One region of the Aestuariimicrobium sp. T2.26MG-19.2B genome, then DNA from elsewhere that is predicted to be linked to it. Evidence: predicted binding sites of a transcription regulator. Region 1 holds the regulator's gene; the other holds the start of a gene.
What was found. The regulator HrcA, encoded in region 1, represses chaperone genes, less so after heat shock. The targets are predictions, from matches to a motif close to TTGGCACTCGNNNNNNNCGAGTGCCAA.

Region 1 (7,850 bases):
ACGAACCCCACCACGCCCACGAACTGGGTGGTGATCAGGAACAGGGTGACCAGCTGGGCCACCGAGGTGTGGCCCCGGGTGGCCATCGTCGCGCCGATCACCGCCACGGCCGCGAGCAGCGCGTTGAGCAGGATGATGCCGCGCAGCAGGATCTTCTTCTCCAGGTCGAGCACGGCCTTGAACTTGCGGTGCACGTCGGCCGAGAGCTGCGCGAGTCGGCGGATGGCGAACGACTGACCCAGGCTGGTGCGCAGGTCGTCCCGACCCGCGATGCCCTCCTCGAGGGCGGCGGCATGGTCGGTCCACGCGGCCTCCTCGACGATCTTGCGTTCCTGGATGGGCTTGAGCAGTGAGCGCATGCCCAGCCAGGTGAGCGCCGCGAAGCCGGGGAACATGAACCAGGCCGGCCACCACGTGAGTCCGGCGATGATCCACATCGGCACGGCCCCGAAGAGGGCACGCAGCACCATCCACGACTGCCAGCGCATCAGGTTGCCGACCTCGCGGGTGTCGTCGTCGACACGGTCGAGCACCTCACCGACGGCCTGCTCGCCGAGGTGGGCCAGCGGCTGGTTGAGGGCAGCATCGAGGAGGTCTCGACGAAGCCCGCCCTCGACCCGGTCGATCTCGCCGAACCACAGGTATCGACCGGACATGTCGAGGATCGAGCCGCCGATCATGGCGATGGCGAGCCAGCGGACGACCTGCCAGCTGGGCTGCTGGGCCACCTGGCCGGCGAAGACATTGCCGAGGACCATCGCGAGCGAGCCGATGGCGAGCACGATCAGCGCCACGGTGTTCACCGGCGTGACGAGGCGCCGCCAGTCGACGGTGCGGGTGGTGGAATCGGTGACGATCGCCGCGATGGGCGCGGTGCTGGTGCTGGTGCTCATGGCGCCGACCAGCCTAGGTCCAGGGACTGACGAATTGCGCGCCAATTATCGCTGGACGGTCCTCCTCAGAGGCGTCCCAGCAGCGGCAGGGAGGTGCGGGGCTCGAGGCCCTTGGCAGCCAGTTCGGCATAGGCCAGGGGAAGGGCGGTGCGGATCGTCCGAGCTGAGTACGGCCAGTCCCACTGAGAGGCCCCCGGGTGGGGTCGTCCGTCGATCTCCGGGGTGTCGAGTGCCTCGAGGGCCTGATCGAGTCTGATGCCCCGACCGACGAGTTGTTCGGCCTGGCCGTAGATGGTCGAGACGTTGGCGCGCTGCTCGAAGACGACCTGCTTGTCGACGACGGAACCGTGGCCGGGCACGAAACGGGTCGAGTCCAGGGTGGCGCCCAGCATGCCGTCGAGGGTGGCGGCCCAGGTCTCGACGGTGCTGTCGGGCCCGAAACTGGGTTCGGCGCCGACCTCGACGAGGTCTCCGGTGAACACGACGTCCCGCTCGGGCAGGTGCACCACCAGGTCGCCCTGGGTGTGACCACGCCCGTGGTGGATGATCTCTGCCCTGGCCCCGCCCAGGTCGATCGCCTTCACCATGGCGACGGTCGTCGTGGCGGCCGCCAGGCCCTCCGGGACGGCGGGTGTCGGCTCGCCAGGGCCGTCAGGAACCTCACGCCCATCGCCTGTGGGCAGGTGCGCGGACTCGTGCGCGATCGAGACCACCTCGGACCCGAAGCCGGCCAACCCCCAGAAGTGGTCGAAGTGGTCGTGCGTGACAACCACGTGCGTGACGGGTCGTCCGGCATGTTCGGCGGCGGATGCGGCGATCATCGCGCCCTGCTCGGGCGAGGATCCGGTGTCGACCACCAGTACGGCGCGGTCGCCGACCACGAGCCCGATGTTGACCGAGGCGGGCTCCGCCACGGCGACCCAGACGCGGTCGGCCACGGGCTGCCACTGACCCAGAGAGAACTCCATGTCCGCGAGCCTAGCGTTACACTGGCACTCGGCCTGGCGGAGTGCCAGCGCCACCGGCCGGCAGGAGGTGACCATGGACGACCGCAAACTCGAGGTGCTCCGCGCCATCGTCACCGACTACGTCGAGTCGCGCGAGCCAGTCGGGTCGAAGGCCCTGGTGGATCGCCACCAGCTCAACGTCTCGCCCGCCACCGTGCGCAACGACATGGCGGTGCTGGAGGAGGAGGGCTACATCACGCAGCCCCACACCAGCGCCGGACGAATCCCCACCGACAAGGGCTATCGCATCTTCGTCGACCGCTTGGCCAGCATCAAGCCGCTGTCGGCGGCCGAACGGCGAGCCATCCAGACGTTCCTCTCCGGTGCGGTCGACGTCGACGACATCGTGCTGAGGACGGTGCGCCTGCTGGCGCAGATCACCCAGCAGGTGGCGATCGTGCAGTACCCGGCGTCGAACTCGGCGATCGTCCGCCACGTCGAACTCGTCAGCCTCACCGTTGACCGGGTGATGGTGGTGCTGATCACGTCGACCGGGCGTATCGAGCAGCAGGTGATCGAGCTGCCTGATCACGACGAGGCCCTGTTGGCGCGGTTGCGCGAGAAGCTGAACGGCAGCATCGTCGGCCTCGCCACCTCGCAGGCCGCCCAGCAGTTGACGGCCCTCTTGGCCGACATCTCACCCGACGACGCCATGCCCGCGGCCGCCCTCGTGGCCACGGTGCTCGAACTGTTGGCCGTCGACCGGGCCTCGGCCCGCGTGGCGGTCGCCGGAGTGCCATACCTCACCCGTTTCACCGACCAGTTCGAGAGCACCGTCAAGCCGGTGCTCGAGGCGCTCGAGGAGCAGGTGGTGTTGCTCCGCCTGCTTGGTGAGACAGTGCAGGGCCACGAGATCGGGGTGAGGATCGGGCACGAGAACTCCGTCGAACAGCTGCGTTCGACGTCCATGGTGGCCAGCGCCTACGGCCCACAGGCCTCGGCATGGGCCAGCCTCGGGGTCGTCGGCCCCACCCGCATGGACTACCCCCAGACGATGGCCTCGGTGAGTGCCGTCGCGCGATATCTCGGCCGTTTCCTGTCAGAAGGTTGACCAACCCCAGAAGGATGTCCCAACGCAGATGAGCCCCTCCCAGACCGACTACTACGAGGTTCTCGGCGTCGCCCGCGACGCCACCCCCGAGCAGATCAAGAAGGCCTATCGCCGGATGGCGATGAAGGTGCATCCCGACGTCGCAGCCGATGCCGATTCGGCAGAGAAGTTCAAGCAGGTGCAAGAGGCCTACGAGGTGTTGCACGACCCGAACAAGCGGGCCGTCTACGACCGCGGCGGAGACCCGATGGGGTCGGGTTTCAGCGGCTTCGGCGGCGGCCAGGGGTTCGACGGGTTCGGCGGCAACTTCGGTGGTGCCGGGTTCGACTTCACCAACCTGGTCGACGCCATGTTCGGGGCCCAGTCCTCGAGAGGACCCCGCAGCCGGGTGCGGCGTGGTCAGGACGCGCTGGTGCGCGCCCAGCTGACCCTCGCCGAGGCGGCCTTCGGTCTCACCAAGCCGATCAGCATCGACACGGCGGTCGTCTGCCCCACCTGTGCCGGCAAGGGTTCCGAGGACGGCCAGGAGCCGGTCACCTGCACCGTCTGTGACGGGCACGGCGAGATCACCCAGATCCAGCGATCCTTCCTCGGCGACATCCGCACCTCCCAGGCCTGCCCCAACTGCCGCGGCTTCGGCTCGATCATCGCCCATCCCTGCACCGAGTGCTCGGGGGAGGGTCGGGTCCGGCACAAGCGCACCATCAACGTGAAGATCCCCGCCGGGGTCAAGTCGGGCAACCGCATCCACCTCGAGGCTCAGGGTGAGGTGGGTCCCGGTGGTGGCCAGGCCGGTGACCTCTACGTCGAACTGATCGTGGCCAACCACGAGACCTTCACCCGCGAGGACGACAACCTCGAGACGGTGATCCGGGTACCGATGACCGCCGCCGCGCTGGGCACCACGGTGCAGATCGCCACCCTGGAATCCGAACGCGAGGAGACCGACGAGGCCGACCGCTGGGTCGACGTCGAGATCCCCACCGGTACCCAGTCGGGCACGCGGTTGGTGGTCGAGGGACGCGGCGTGCCCAACCTTCGCAGCGGACGACGGGGCGAACTCGGTGTCACCCTGCTGGTGCAGACCCCCACCAAGCTCGACGACGAGCAGCGAGAACTGCTGCTCCGACTGGCCGAACTGCGCGACGAGACCTCGGTGGTGCCCAAGATGACCAAGCACGGCAAGGGAGTCTTCGGACGCCTGAAGGAAGCCTTCGGCGGATGACCGACGCGCTCTTCCTCGGGGAGATCGACGGCGCGGTTCCCGGCTCGGTGGTCGAACTGACCGGCGACGAGGGACGCCACGCGGCCGTGGTCAAGCGGATCCGGGTGGGGGAGTCGGTACTCGTCTCCGACGGCCGGGGACGCGCCGTCCACGGCCCGGTGGTCGAGGTCACCAAGCAGGGGATCCGGATGCGGGTGGACGAGGTGCTCAGCTCCGCGGAGGGCTCCCTCCGCTTCCGGGCGGTGCAGGCCCTGGCCAAGGGCGACCGCAGCGACCTGGCGGTCGAACTGCTCACCGAGATCGGCTGTTCCGAGATCGTTGCCTGGCAGTCGCACCGGTCGATCGTCCGGTGGGACGCCAAGGCCGACAAGGGACTGGCCAAGTGGGCGGCCACCGCCCGTGAGGCCACCAAGCAGTCCCGTCGGTTCCGCGTGCCCGTGGTCGATCGACTGGTGACGACTCCCCAGCTGGTGAAGCAGGTGGTGGCCGACGAGGGCCTGGTGCTGGTGCTGCACGAGGACGCCACCGAACCGCTCAGTTCGCTCGACCTGCCCCACTCCGGCACGGTGACCGTGGTGGTCGGGCCCGAGGGCGGCATCGCCCCCGAGGAACTGCTGCAGCTGACCGAGGCGGGGGCTCGTCCGGTCGTCATCAGCGACGGAGTGCTCCGCTCCTCGACGGCGGCCGCCATCGCCGTCACCCAGCTGCAGACCCTGGCCGCGGTGCGGCCGTGAGCGAGTTCGGCTTCGTGCCCGATGCCGTGCTCGACAACGGGCTCGGGCGGGCCGGGGTGATCCACACCCCACACGGACAGATCGAGACCCCCGCGTTCGTCGTGGTCGGCACCAAGGCGACCGTCAAGGCCGTGCTGCCCGAGACGGTGGCCCAGGTCGGGACGCAGGCGGTGCTCGCCAACGCGTACCACCTCTACCTGCAGCCCGGATCCGATCTGGTCGACGAGGCAGGCGGGTTGGGGCGGTTCATGAACTGGCCGGGCCCCACCTTCACCGATTCCGGCGGCTTCCAGGTGATGAGCCTGGGTGCCGGGTTCAAGAAGGTGCTGGCGATGGACGCCTCGCGCGTCTCCAGTGACGAGGTGATCGCCGAGGGCAAGGAGCGGATGGCCCACGTCGACGAAGACGGGGTCACCTTCAAGAGCCACCTCGACGGTTCGAGGCACCGGTTCACCCCCGAGGTGAGCATGAGGGTGCAGCACGAGTTGGGTGCCGACATCATGTTCGCCTTCGACGAGCTGACCACGCTGATGAACACGCGTGCCTACCAGGAGGAGTCCCTCGAACGGACGAGGCTGTGGGCCGAGCGCTGCCTGGCGGCCCATGCCACCCTGACCCGCGAACGCGCCGACAAGCCGTACCAGGCGCTCTTCGGGGTGCTGCAGGGAGCCCAGTACGAAGACCTGCGACGCAAGGCGGCGCGCGACCTGGCGGCCATGGAGGTCGACGGGCAGTCCTTCGACGGTTTCGGCATCGGTGGTGCGCTCGAGAAGGAGAACCTGGGCACCATCATCGGCTGGGTCTGCGAGGAACTTCCCTTCGACAAGCCCCGTCACCTGCTGGGCATCTCGGAGCCGGAGGACTTCTTCGCCGCCGTCGAGGCGGGCGCCGACACCTTTGACTGCGTCAACCCTTCGCGGGTGGCCCGCAACGCCGCCATCTACACGGTCGACGGACGGTTCAACGTCAACACCGCGGCCTCACGCCGGGCCTTCGTGCCCTTGGACGAGGAGTGCGACTGCTACACCTGCGCCCACTACACGCGTGCCTACCTGCACCACCTGTTCAAGGCCAAGGAGATGCTCGCCTCGACGCTGGCGACCATCCACAACGAGCGGTTCACGGTGCGACTGGTCGACCAGATCCGGGCCTCGGTGAGGTCGGGCGACTTCGACGACCTGCGCACGGAATTCCTGGGTCGGTTCCACGCCCGCAGGCGGTCCACCGAGCTCTGAGGGCCGGGTCCCGGTGGACGAGCGGCTCAGCGGGGACGGTAGCTGGGCTCGTGGCGCTTCAGCCACTTGATCAGCCAGGCGGTGGCCGGCATGACGGCGTACTGCACCGCCACCTTGTAGACGAATCCGAAGAGGGTGTAGTTGGCCCACTGGCCGACGGTGGTGATACCGATCGCGGTCGCTGCCACGGTGCAGAAGACCAGGGTGTCGACCAACTCGCCCAGACCGGTGGACGAGGCGAGTCGCGCGAACAGCCCCCGCTCGAGGGTGCGCCTCTTCATCAGCACCATCACGGTCGAGTTGAGCGTCTGCCCCGCTGCGTAGCCCAGCAGCCCCGCGAGCACGATCTGCCAGACGGGGCCCAGGGCCGTCTCGAGGGCTGACTGCTTCGCGATGCCGTAGTCGTCGTTGAACCCGGGCAGCACGATGATGATGGCGTAACAGATCACCGAGACGACCGCGGCGATGAATCCCATCACGATCGCCCGGCGGGCCGCCCTCGCGCCGTACAACTCGGTGATGACGTCGCCGAGGATGTAGGCCAGCGGGAACAGGAAGAAGCCACCGTCTGTGATGATCGGTCCGAACTGCACCCCCTTGGAGCCGCCGATGTTCGACAGGATCACGACCACGCTGATGCTGGCCAGCAGCACCGCGTAGTGGCCGGACCCCGGGTCGGCCCACGCGGGGCCGGCGGTGTCGGGCTGGGTGCGGGACGTGGGGGAGGTCTCGATCACGATCGGTCAGTGTATGCGGAGTCGGTTGGCTCACTCGTACATGACATAGACGGGGTCGAGCGCGAGTACCTCTGCCGGGGTCATCAGTCGGCCCCCGGTCTTGACGTCCTCCTGGTAGAAGAGCTTGAAGCCCAACCGCACGAAGTCGGGAGTGGTGGCGGTCACACGCTTCCACGTCGCCACCTTCGCTCCCGGGCTGCCGATGCCGTCGACGGATTTCACCCAGGCCATGCCGGGGTAGGGGCGCAGCGTGGATTCCTGGCGGACGACCCCGGGGTTGAGCTGGTGGAAGACGGCCACCTTCTCGGGCAGACCACGACGGGAGACCAGCGCCGACAGGTACTGCCCCACCAGGTTGAGCTCCGCTCCGGTGGTGTGTCCGAAGACCCGCCCGGGCACCTGTCCCGGTTGGACCGACCATTCCGGGTCGAGGGCCACGCCGACGTCGGGCTCCTCCAACCAGCGTTCGTAGGCCCTGACCTCATCGATGAAGCGCGCCCGGCCGGGCTGGATGTTGAGCAGCAGCAGCGCCCGCCGGCGTCTGGCCATGGCCAGCCACTGGTCGATGACGGCCCCGTCGATGCGGGTGCGGTACGTGCCGTCGGCGCCCGGCGTGGCGTGCACGGTGGTGACGATGAGTTCCATCACCGGGACGACGGGCTTCGCCCCGGCGTACTGACGGGTCAGGGCAAGCATCTCGGTCGTGCGGGCGGCCAGGTCGTTCCCGACCCCGAGGCGTCCCTGCCCCGGTGCGCCGGGATGGCCGCACCAACCGACCAGCCGGGCACCGCTGGAGAGGGGCGTCATTCCTCCCGGCGTGTCGAACGAGGGGGTACTCGCAGGGCTCGAGGGGGCTGAGGGCGAGGAGGGAGGGGCCGGGCTGGCGGTGGGCACCGGTGACCGCGTGGCGGTGGAGCGCCCCTTCACGGACGATCCGTGTTCGGGCGTGGAGGAGCCGCCGCAGCCCG
Region 2 (7,850 bases), on a different contig from region 1:
ACGTCGATGCGCTTGCTCGTGAGGCCGCCACGCAACACGTTGTCGGAGTTCGCCATGATCTCCACCCCGGTGCCCCTGAGGTAGGCGTGCATGTTGCCGGCCGGCAGGAAGATCGCCTCGCCCGGTTGCAGCTGGACCCGGTTCAGCAGCAGTGCGGCGAGGATCCCGGGGGAGGAGGGGTGGAAGGCGTCCAGCTCGACGGCGGTACGCGCGAACTGCCCCACCTCGCCCTCGTCGCCGACGTGATTGACGGCCGCGGCGACCACCTCGTTCACCAGGTGCACCCGACCGTCGTCGAGGCTGAGTACGTCGAGGAAGGTCTCCGCGAGGCCGGCGTCGCCGGAGCGTTGGGTGAGCGGACCGATCACCTGCTCGAGTCCCGGGATGGGACCGATCCGGTCGAACAGGTCTGCGGTCTCGCGCGGGTCGCGGAAGCCGCAGAGCGCCTCCATCTCGGTGAGCGCCACGATCATCTCGGGCTTGGGCCAGTCATCGGCATAGGTGCGCTGGTGCGAACCCAAGGGAATGCCGGCCTCGTTCTCGGCCGCGAACCCGGCCTCGGCCTGCTCGCGAGAGGGGTGCGCCTGCAGGCTGAGCGGTTGGTCGGCGGCCAGGATCTTCAGCAGATAGGGGAGGCGGTCACCGAAGTGCTCCCGACTGCTGGCGCCCAGGGCCTCAGGGTGGTCGGCAAGCCAGGAGTCGAGGGTGCCGTCACCCTCGACCACGGCCGGTCCGGCCAGGTGCGCCCCGAGCCAGTACTCGGCCTGGGGTTCCCCGGTCGGCTCGGTGTGCAGCAGCGTGGGGATCGAGTCGGTCGACCCCCAGGCGTAGTCCTTGACCACACCGGTGATGAGCTTCATCGGCCGACCGTCCCGGTGCCCACGCCGGCGCGCCACTGGTCGAGCAGTGCGGCCACGTCGAGCGAGGACTGCCAGGGCACCGCGGACGATTCCGCCTTGCCTGCTCGCAGGCATCGATGCACCTCCTGCACCTGCCAGAGGAAGCCGGCGTCCTGGGTGACGAACTTCTGTGGCTCCCCACCCTCGGGTGTGAAGGTCATCTCGAGGGGGGCGAGGAAGTTCTCCAGCACCAACTGGCCCTTCGTCCCGAAGACGCTCAGCCGCTGGTCGCCCCGTGCATCGATGGAGCTGACCAAGGTGCCGAAGGTGGTGCCACCGGGCTTGTCCCACGTCAGGTGGGCCACCGAGGTGGCGTCCACCCCCGTCCGCGGGTGTTCGGTGCCCTCAGCGGTGATGCCGGTGGGGGCGCCCAGCAGGACGTGGGCTGCGTGCATGGGGTAGACGCCCAGATCGAGGATCGCCCCACCGGCGAGCTCGGGGTCGAGCAGGCGGTGGCTGTCGTCCCCGTCGAAACGGAAGGCGAAGGTGCACCACATGAACCGGGGATCGCCCAGCGCGCCGTCGGCGATCAACTGCCGCGCCTGCATCACCAACGGGTTGCAGCGGGTCCACATCGCCTCCATGCAGAAGACCCCCTGATCCGCGGCGGTCTCGATGATGGAGCGTGACGAGTGAAGGCTCTCCGACAGCGGCTTCTCGACCAGCACGTGCTTGCCCGCGCGCATCGCCAACTCGGCCTGCTCGCCGTGCAGGTTGTGTGGCGAGGCCACGTAGACCACGTCGAGGTCGTCCCGGGCCACCAGTTCGGCGTAGGAACCGTGGGAGTGCGGGATGCCCCAGCGTCCCGCGAAGTCTGCAGCCCGTTCGGCAGAACGGGAACCCACGGCCACCAGCTCGGCCTCGTCCGGCAGGGAGGTGACTGCCTTGGCGAACTTCTCGGCGATGTGCCCCGGGGCGATGATCCCCCAGCGGACCTTCTCGCCGGTCACGGGCGTGATCGGACCGGGCGCCGGGGCCACGGGTGGGGCCGCGAGGGAAACGTTCGCTGGGGTGTCGCTCATGGGCCCATCCAAGCACGGGGCGGCGGTCACCGGCGCCCGGATCGTCCGGTTGTGGGACGGCTGCGCGCGGCCGGCTGGTGCTCCGCCCGCCCCCGCGATGGCTGGATCAAGAGGGTGCACGTGGTGCTAATGACAGTCATGTGATTCCGACCTAGAATGACGTCCATGTCAGCCGCCGCACCCGAGCCCCGCACCGCACTCGACGCCTCCGCCCTGAGCGAGCGCGACACCGCGATCCTGGACTTCGAGGACTCGTGGTGGGCTGCACCCCGCGGCAAGGACGCCGAGGTCATGGAGCGATTCGGGATCACCTCGACCGTCTACCACCAGATCCTCAACCGACTGCTGGACGACCCGGCCGCGCTGGCCCACAAGCCGCTGCTGGTCAAGCGCCTGCGTCGTCTGCGCGCCGCCCGCCGTGACCACCGTTCGGCCGGGCGCCTGAAGTCCGTGCGCTGAGCCCCACCAGTCGGCGTACCCCGTCGGCGAGGGGTCTGCGCGGCCGCTCGACGTAGCCGCCCAGCGCGAGGTCGGCCGCCCGTTCGAAGGCGTTCGCCGAGGAGCGGTCACCAGTGCGCAGCCACGACCACCCCATGGCCGCGGTGTACAGGGGGAGGAAGGGTGCACCCAGGCACAGCGTCCACTGCCACGTGTGTGACTCCTCGTGTTCCAGGGTGCCGGGCCATGCCGCCTCGGCGGCGGCCCAGGTCGGATGGGCGGTGATCACCACGCTGCCCACCGTGAAGGCGCCAGCCATGGGGAAACCGAGTCGGTACCCCTCTGCCAGGGTGAGCCCCCGCGGGCCGCGGACGATCCGGCTTCCCCCGGCCCGGGCGATCGCCAGTCCCATCGGGGTGGAGAGGTTGGCCCAGTTGCCGACGTTGCGCACCCGTTCCATCGCCGAGGGGCGGGTGCGGGTGGAGGAGGTGGGGGTCACGACCTCCATGCTGCCAGCGCACCACCCGCGACGGTGCGGGTGCGCGTCCACAGGACTCGAGAATCCTTTGCACTCGCATGGGGAGAGTGCTAAAAATGAGTTGGCACTCGATGCGTCCGAGTGCCACCGACAGGTCTGGTGAGGTCCCCATGGGCCGTCCGTCGCGGGCACCATGCCTGACGCACACGTATCCGACGCTGGAGGACTTACCCCATGGCAAAGCTCATTGAGTTCAACATTGAGGCCCGCCGCGGTCTTGAGCGGGGCATGAACACCCTGGCTGACGCGGTCAAGGTCACCCTCGGCCCCAAGGGCCGCAACGTCGTCCTGGAGAAGAAGTGGGGCGCCCCCACGATCACCAACGACGGTGTGTCGATCGCCAAGGAGATCGAGCTCGAGGATCCCTACGAGAAGATCGGCGCCGAGCTGGTCAAGGAAGTTGCCAAGAAGACCGATGACGTCGCTGGCGACGGCACCACCACGGCGACCGTGCTGGCCCAGGCGCTCGTGCGCGAGGGTCTGCGCAACGTCACCGCCGGCGCGAACCCCATCGAGCTCAAGAAGGGCATCGAGACCGCTGTCAAGGCGATCACCGACGAGCTGCTCAAGCAGGCCAAGCCCATCGAGACCCGTGAGCAGATCGCTGCCACCGCCTCGATCTCGGCCGCTGACCCCGGTGTCGGGGATGTCATCGCCGAGGCGATGGACAAGGTCGGCAAGGAAGGCGTCATCACCGTCGAGGAGTCGAACACCTTCGGCATCGACCTCGAACTGACCGAGGGCATGCGCTTCGACAAGGGCTACATCTCGCCCTACTTCGTCACCGACGCCGAGCGCATGGAGGCCGTGCTCGACGACCCCTACGTGCTGATCGTCAACTCCAAGGTCTCGAGCCTGAAGGACCTGCTGCCCGTGCTCGAGAAGGTCATGCAGTCGGGCAAGCCGCTGCTGGTCATCGCCGAGGACGTGGACGGTGAGGCCCTGGCCGGTCTGATCGTGAACAAGATCCGAGGCACCTTCAAGTCGATCGCCGTCAAGGCTCCCGGCTTCGGGGATCGCCGCAAGGCCATGCTGACCGACATCGCCATCCTCACCGGCGCCCAGGTGATCTCGGAGGAGGTCGGCCTGTCGCTCGACGGTGTCACCCTCGAACTGCTGGGCAAGGCCCGCTCCGTGGTCGTCACCAAGGACGAGTGCACCATCGTCGACGGTGCTGGCGATGCCGACCAGCTCGCTGGCCGCGTCTCGCAGATCCGCAAGGAGATCGAGAACTCCGACTCCGACTACGACCGCGAGAAGCTGCAGGAGCGACTGGCCAAGCTGGCCGGTGGCGTGGCCGTGATCAAGGTCGGCGCTGCCACCGAGGTCGAGCTCAAGGAGCGCAAGCACCGCATCGAGGACGCCGTCCGCAATGCGAAGGCTGCCGTCGAGGAGGGGATCGTCGCCGGTGGTGGCGTGGCCCTGCTCCAGGCCGCCAAGGCCGCCAACGTCGACGGGCTCACCGGCGACGAGGCTACCGGTGCCCAGATCGTGTTCTCGGCCGCTGGCGCCCCGCTGCGCCAGATCGCCGTCAACGCCGGTCTTGAGGGTGGCGTCGTGGTCGAGAAGGTCGGCTCGCTCGAGGCCGGCCACGGTCTGAACGCTGCCACCGGCGAGTACGTCGACATGATCGCCTCCGGCATCATCGACCCCGCCAAGGTGACCCGTTCGGCACTGCAGAACGCCGCGTCGATCGCCGCGCTGTTCCTCACCACCGAAGCCGTGATCGCTGACAAGCCCGAGAAGGCTGCGCCCGTCCCGGGCGGCGGTGACGGTGGCATGGGCGGCATGGACTTCTGATCCAGCCGTTCCGGGGCTGAGCCCCACCCGTACGAACGCCGGTGGGCGACCCTCCTTGTGGGGGTCGCCCACCGGTGTTTTTCTGCGCCTTCGGGCGAGGCTTCGGGCGTGGAGCAGGAGTTCCACCAGACTGGTGCCATGTCAGCACTGTTGGAAGTGATCGCGCTCCACGAGAACGATGCCCGTCGCGCCGAGGAGGGTGGCGCCGACCGGGTCGAGTTGCTCGGGTCCATGGACCACGAGGGCAGGGCCCCGGAGCCCGCACTGGTCGAACGCACCCGAGCCGCCACCTCGATCCAGATTCGTCCGATGGTGAGGCTGCGGGAGGGCTGGTCGACCGACGGAGGCGAGGCCACCCGCCTGAAAGGTCTGATCGGTGCCTACGTCGACGCCGGCGCCGACGGTGTGGTGCTGGGCTTCCTCAACGGTCTGGGCGAGGTCGACACCGAGGTGGTCACCAGCCTGACCGAGGGCATCGGCGTGCCGTGGACCTTCCATCGCGCCATCGACTGGGCCTTCGACTACCGCAAGGCCTGGGCTGCCCTGCGTGGCTTCGCGGGGTTCGACCAGGTGCTGACCGCCGGTTCCTCGCGCGGTCTCGAACACGGGTTGGACGAGGTGCTGGCGGTGGCCAGGGACGAACCCGGTGCGGCGCAGGTGATCATGGCCGGCGGCGGACTGCGAGCCGAACACGTGCCGTGGCTGGTGCGAGCCGGGGTCCGCGCGTTCCACATCGGCACACCCGCCCGACCCGACCGCTCGTACAAGGCGTGGGTCGACTCCGGTCTGGTGCGCAGTTGGCGCACGCTGATCGACACCGAGGTGCGCCACCTGGGCTGAGACCCTCGGCCCCCTGGGCGTCCGCCGAGGGGTCAGCCGAGCCAATCGTGCGGATCGTGTGCCGTGGAGCGAGAGATTGCGGCCGGGGTGCAACAAGTCCCGTCAGACGACACGATCGGCACGATTGCCCGGTCGTACCCGACCGGGCCGGGCCGCGGGGGAGCGGATGAGCCCCCCGCAGCGCTCAACCGATGGTGAACAGGGCGAGGTCGCGAGCGCCGATGACGACCTCAGAGGTCGCCTCGCCCGACCAGACCTCGGTGACGGGTCCGTCGTGCCCGATCTCGATGACGTTCTCGGTGCCGTTGTCGACACGGACCAGACCATCGCCCACCTGGACGCGCAGCGGCTGGGTCGTGGGCTCCGAGGCACGCTCGCCGGAACCGAGCACCCCGACGGCCACTTGTCCGCCGGAGAGTTCGCGCAGCCACACGTCGAATCGGAACTCTCGCTGGATGCGGCGACCCTGTCGCCCCAGCGGGTCCTGGTCGATGGCCACCAGCCGCGGATTGGTGAGCACTTGGGCCACCGATCGGTTCATGGTGCGGATGTCGTTGCCGGCCATCAGGGGCGCCGCGAGGAGGGCCCACAGACCCAGGTGGGCGCGGCACTCGGCGAGGGTGAGCCCGGGGTTGCCGACCTGCAGCATGTCCGGGTCGTTCCACGCTCCCGGACGCGACCACCGCTCCAGGCCACGCTGGGCGTCGGCGATCCCCCGGACGGAGCTGAAGCTCGGGTCGATGTCGGGCGTCGTCCGCCACAGGTTCGCCAAGCCGGGCGCCCACTCCCACGGGTTCGTCCGACCGTACTCACTGATCGAGTACACGAACTCCCGCGGGGAGTCCGCGATGAGCTGGCCCATCTTCTCGAAGGCGCCCCGGTAACTCAGCCCGGTGTCATCGCGGCAGGCCTCGCACCAGTCGTACTTCAGGTAGTCCACACCCCACTCCCCATACGCGGCGAGGTCGTCGGCCTCATGACCGAAGCTGCCCAGCCCCTCGCCGGGGTAGGCGTCGTAGATCATGGCGCAGGTCGCGCGACCCGGTGCGAGGTACATGCCTAGCTTGAGCCCGCGCTGGTGCACCTGGTCGGCCAACCAGTCGATGCCCTGGCCGAATCGCGCCGGGTCGGGCTGAAGGTTGCCACCGGACGAGCGCCGCGGCGCCTGCCAGCCGTCGTCCACGACCAGGTACTGGTAGCCAGCGTCACGCAGACCAGTCGAGACGATCACGTCGGCCATCGACACGATCTGCTGCTCGTCGATGCGGGTGCGGAACGCGTTCCAGGAGTTCCAGCCCATCGGAGGGGTGGGGCAGGCGGCGAGTGGCACGTGGTCTCCCGGGAGGCTGGCAATGATGGGCGCGAACGCTCGTCCTGCACGGTAGCGTCAGTCGGCGATGCATGACACGAGCCGCTCGGATCCGCGCGCGTTGGCTGCCGCGATCGCCGCACGCCACGGCCTCGAAGGGCCCCTCGACCACCTGACGGAGGGCCAGACCAACCACGTGTTCGGCACCCCCGAGGCGGTCATCCGTTTCTCCCGCGACCCCCTGCGCGGAACCGTCACCGACGTGGACGAGTTCGCGAAGGAAGCGTGGTGCTCCCGGGCAGCCGAGGCTGCCGGAGTGGTCACTCCCCGGGTGCTCGCGGTCGGCCAGTTCCGGACGTGGGGGACGGGGGCAGGCGCGGCCGGGGCAGACCCGCTGTCGGTGCCCTACCAGGTTCAGGAACGCATGCCGGGAGAGCACCCGGACGAGGCGACGCCCCGGTTGTGGCAACGGCTCGGCGACTGCGCGGCTGCGCTGGCGCGGATTCCGCTGCACGACGCCCCGGGACAGCTCTTCAGCCGATTCGGTCGGGACCTCACCAGCGCCTGGGCCCAGCACGTGCACCACAACCTCGTGGCCCTGGGTGAGGACGACCCGCTGTTCGAGTTGGGCGTCTACCGCGCCGGCGACCTCGAGTGGCTGACGGACTGGGTCTCGTCCACGAACCCGGTGGGTCAGCACCACGGGTTGTTCCACGGTGACCTGAACCCAGGGAACGTGCTGGTCGCGCCGGATGGCGAACTGGTGCTGCTCGACTGGGGATCGGCCGCCACCGGCCCCGTTCCCTGGGGTGACCTCGTTCACCTGCAGCGGGGGCGGTTCCCGCACCTCGCGGAGGACTTCGCCGCCGGGTTCGGCATCGACCCCGAGGAGGTGGCTCGCGGGTTGCCGAGGCTGGAACTGCTGCAGGCGCTCGACCTCGTCCGTTGGGCGATCGACCGTCGACCAGACCTGCTCGACCACTACCGCACGACCGCGACGCAGA

Region 2: groL (chaperonin GroEL) is a predicted target of HrcA. The motif match lies at 2,959-2,985, and genes of this name have one in related genera.

What each region holds. Positions count from the first base shown of each region.
Region 1 is NZ_CATNLW010000002.1:693,408-701,257, reverse strand. Features, by position in the region: gene QQZ11_RS13085 (ATP-binding cassette domain-containing protein) at 1-893, opposite strand, end outside; gene QQZ11_RS13080 (MBL fold metallo-hydrolase) at 959-1,861, opposite strand; gene hrcA (heat-inducible transcriptional repressor HrcA) at 1,935-2,951, shown strand; gene dnaJ (molecular chaperone DnaJ) at 2,980-4,176, shown strand; gene QQZ11_RS13065 (16S rRNA (uracil(1498)-N(3))-methyltransferase) at 4,173-4,910, shown strand; gene tgt (tRNA guanosine(34) transglycosylase Tgt) at 4,907-6,145, shown strand; gene QQZ11_RS13055 (queuosine precursor transporter) at 6,172-6,879, opposite strand; gene QQZ11_RS13050 (hypothetical protein) at 6,913-7,850, opposite strand, start outside.
Region 2 is NZ_CATNLW010000001.1:550,293-558,142, reverse strand. Features, by position in the region: gene manA (mannose-6-phosphate isomerase, class I) at 1-860, opposite strand, end outside; gene QQZ11_RS02605 (Gfo/Idh/MocA family protein) at 857-1,921, opposite strand; gene QQZ11_RS02600 (DUF3263 domain-containing protein) at 2,087-2,380, shown strand; gene QQZ11_RS02595 (hypothetical protein) at 2,307-2,858, opposite strand; gene groL (chaperonin GroEL) at 3,072-4,697, shown strand; gene QQZ11_RS02585 (copper homeostasis protein CutC) at 4,836-5,537, shown strand; gene QQZ11_RS02580 (glycoside hydrolase family 27 protein) at 5,722-6,867, opposite strand; gene QQZ11_RS02575 (aminoglycoside phosphotransferase family protein) at 6,935-7,850, shown strand, end outside.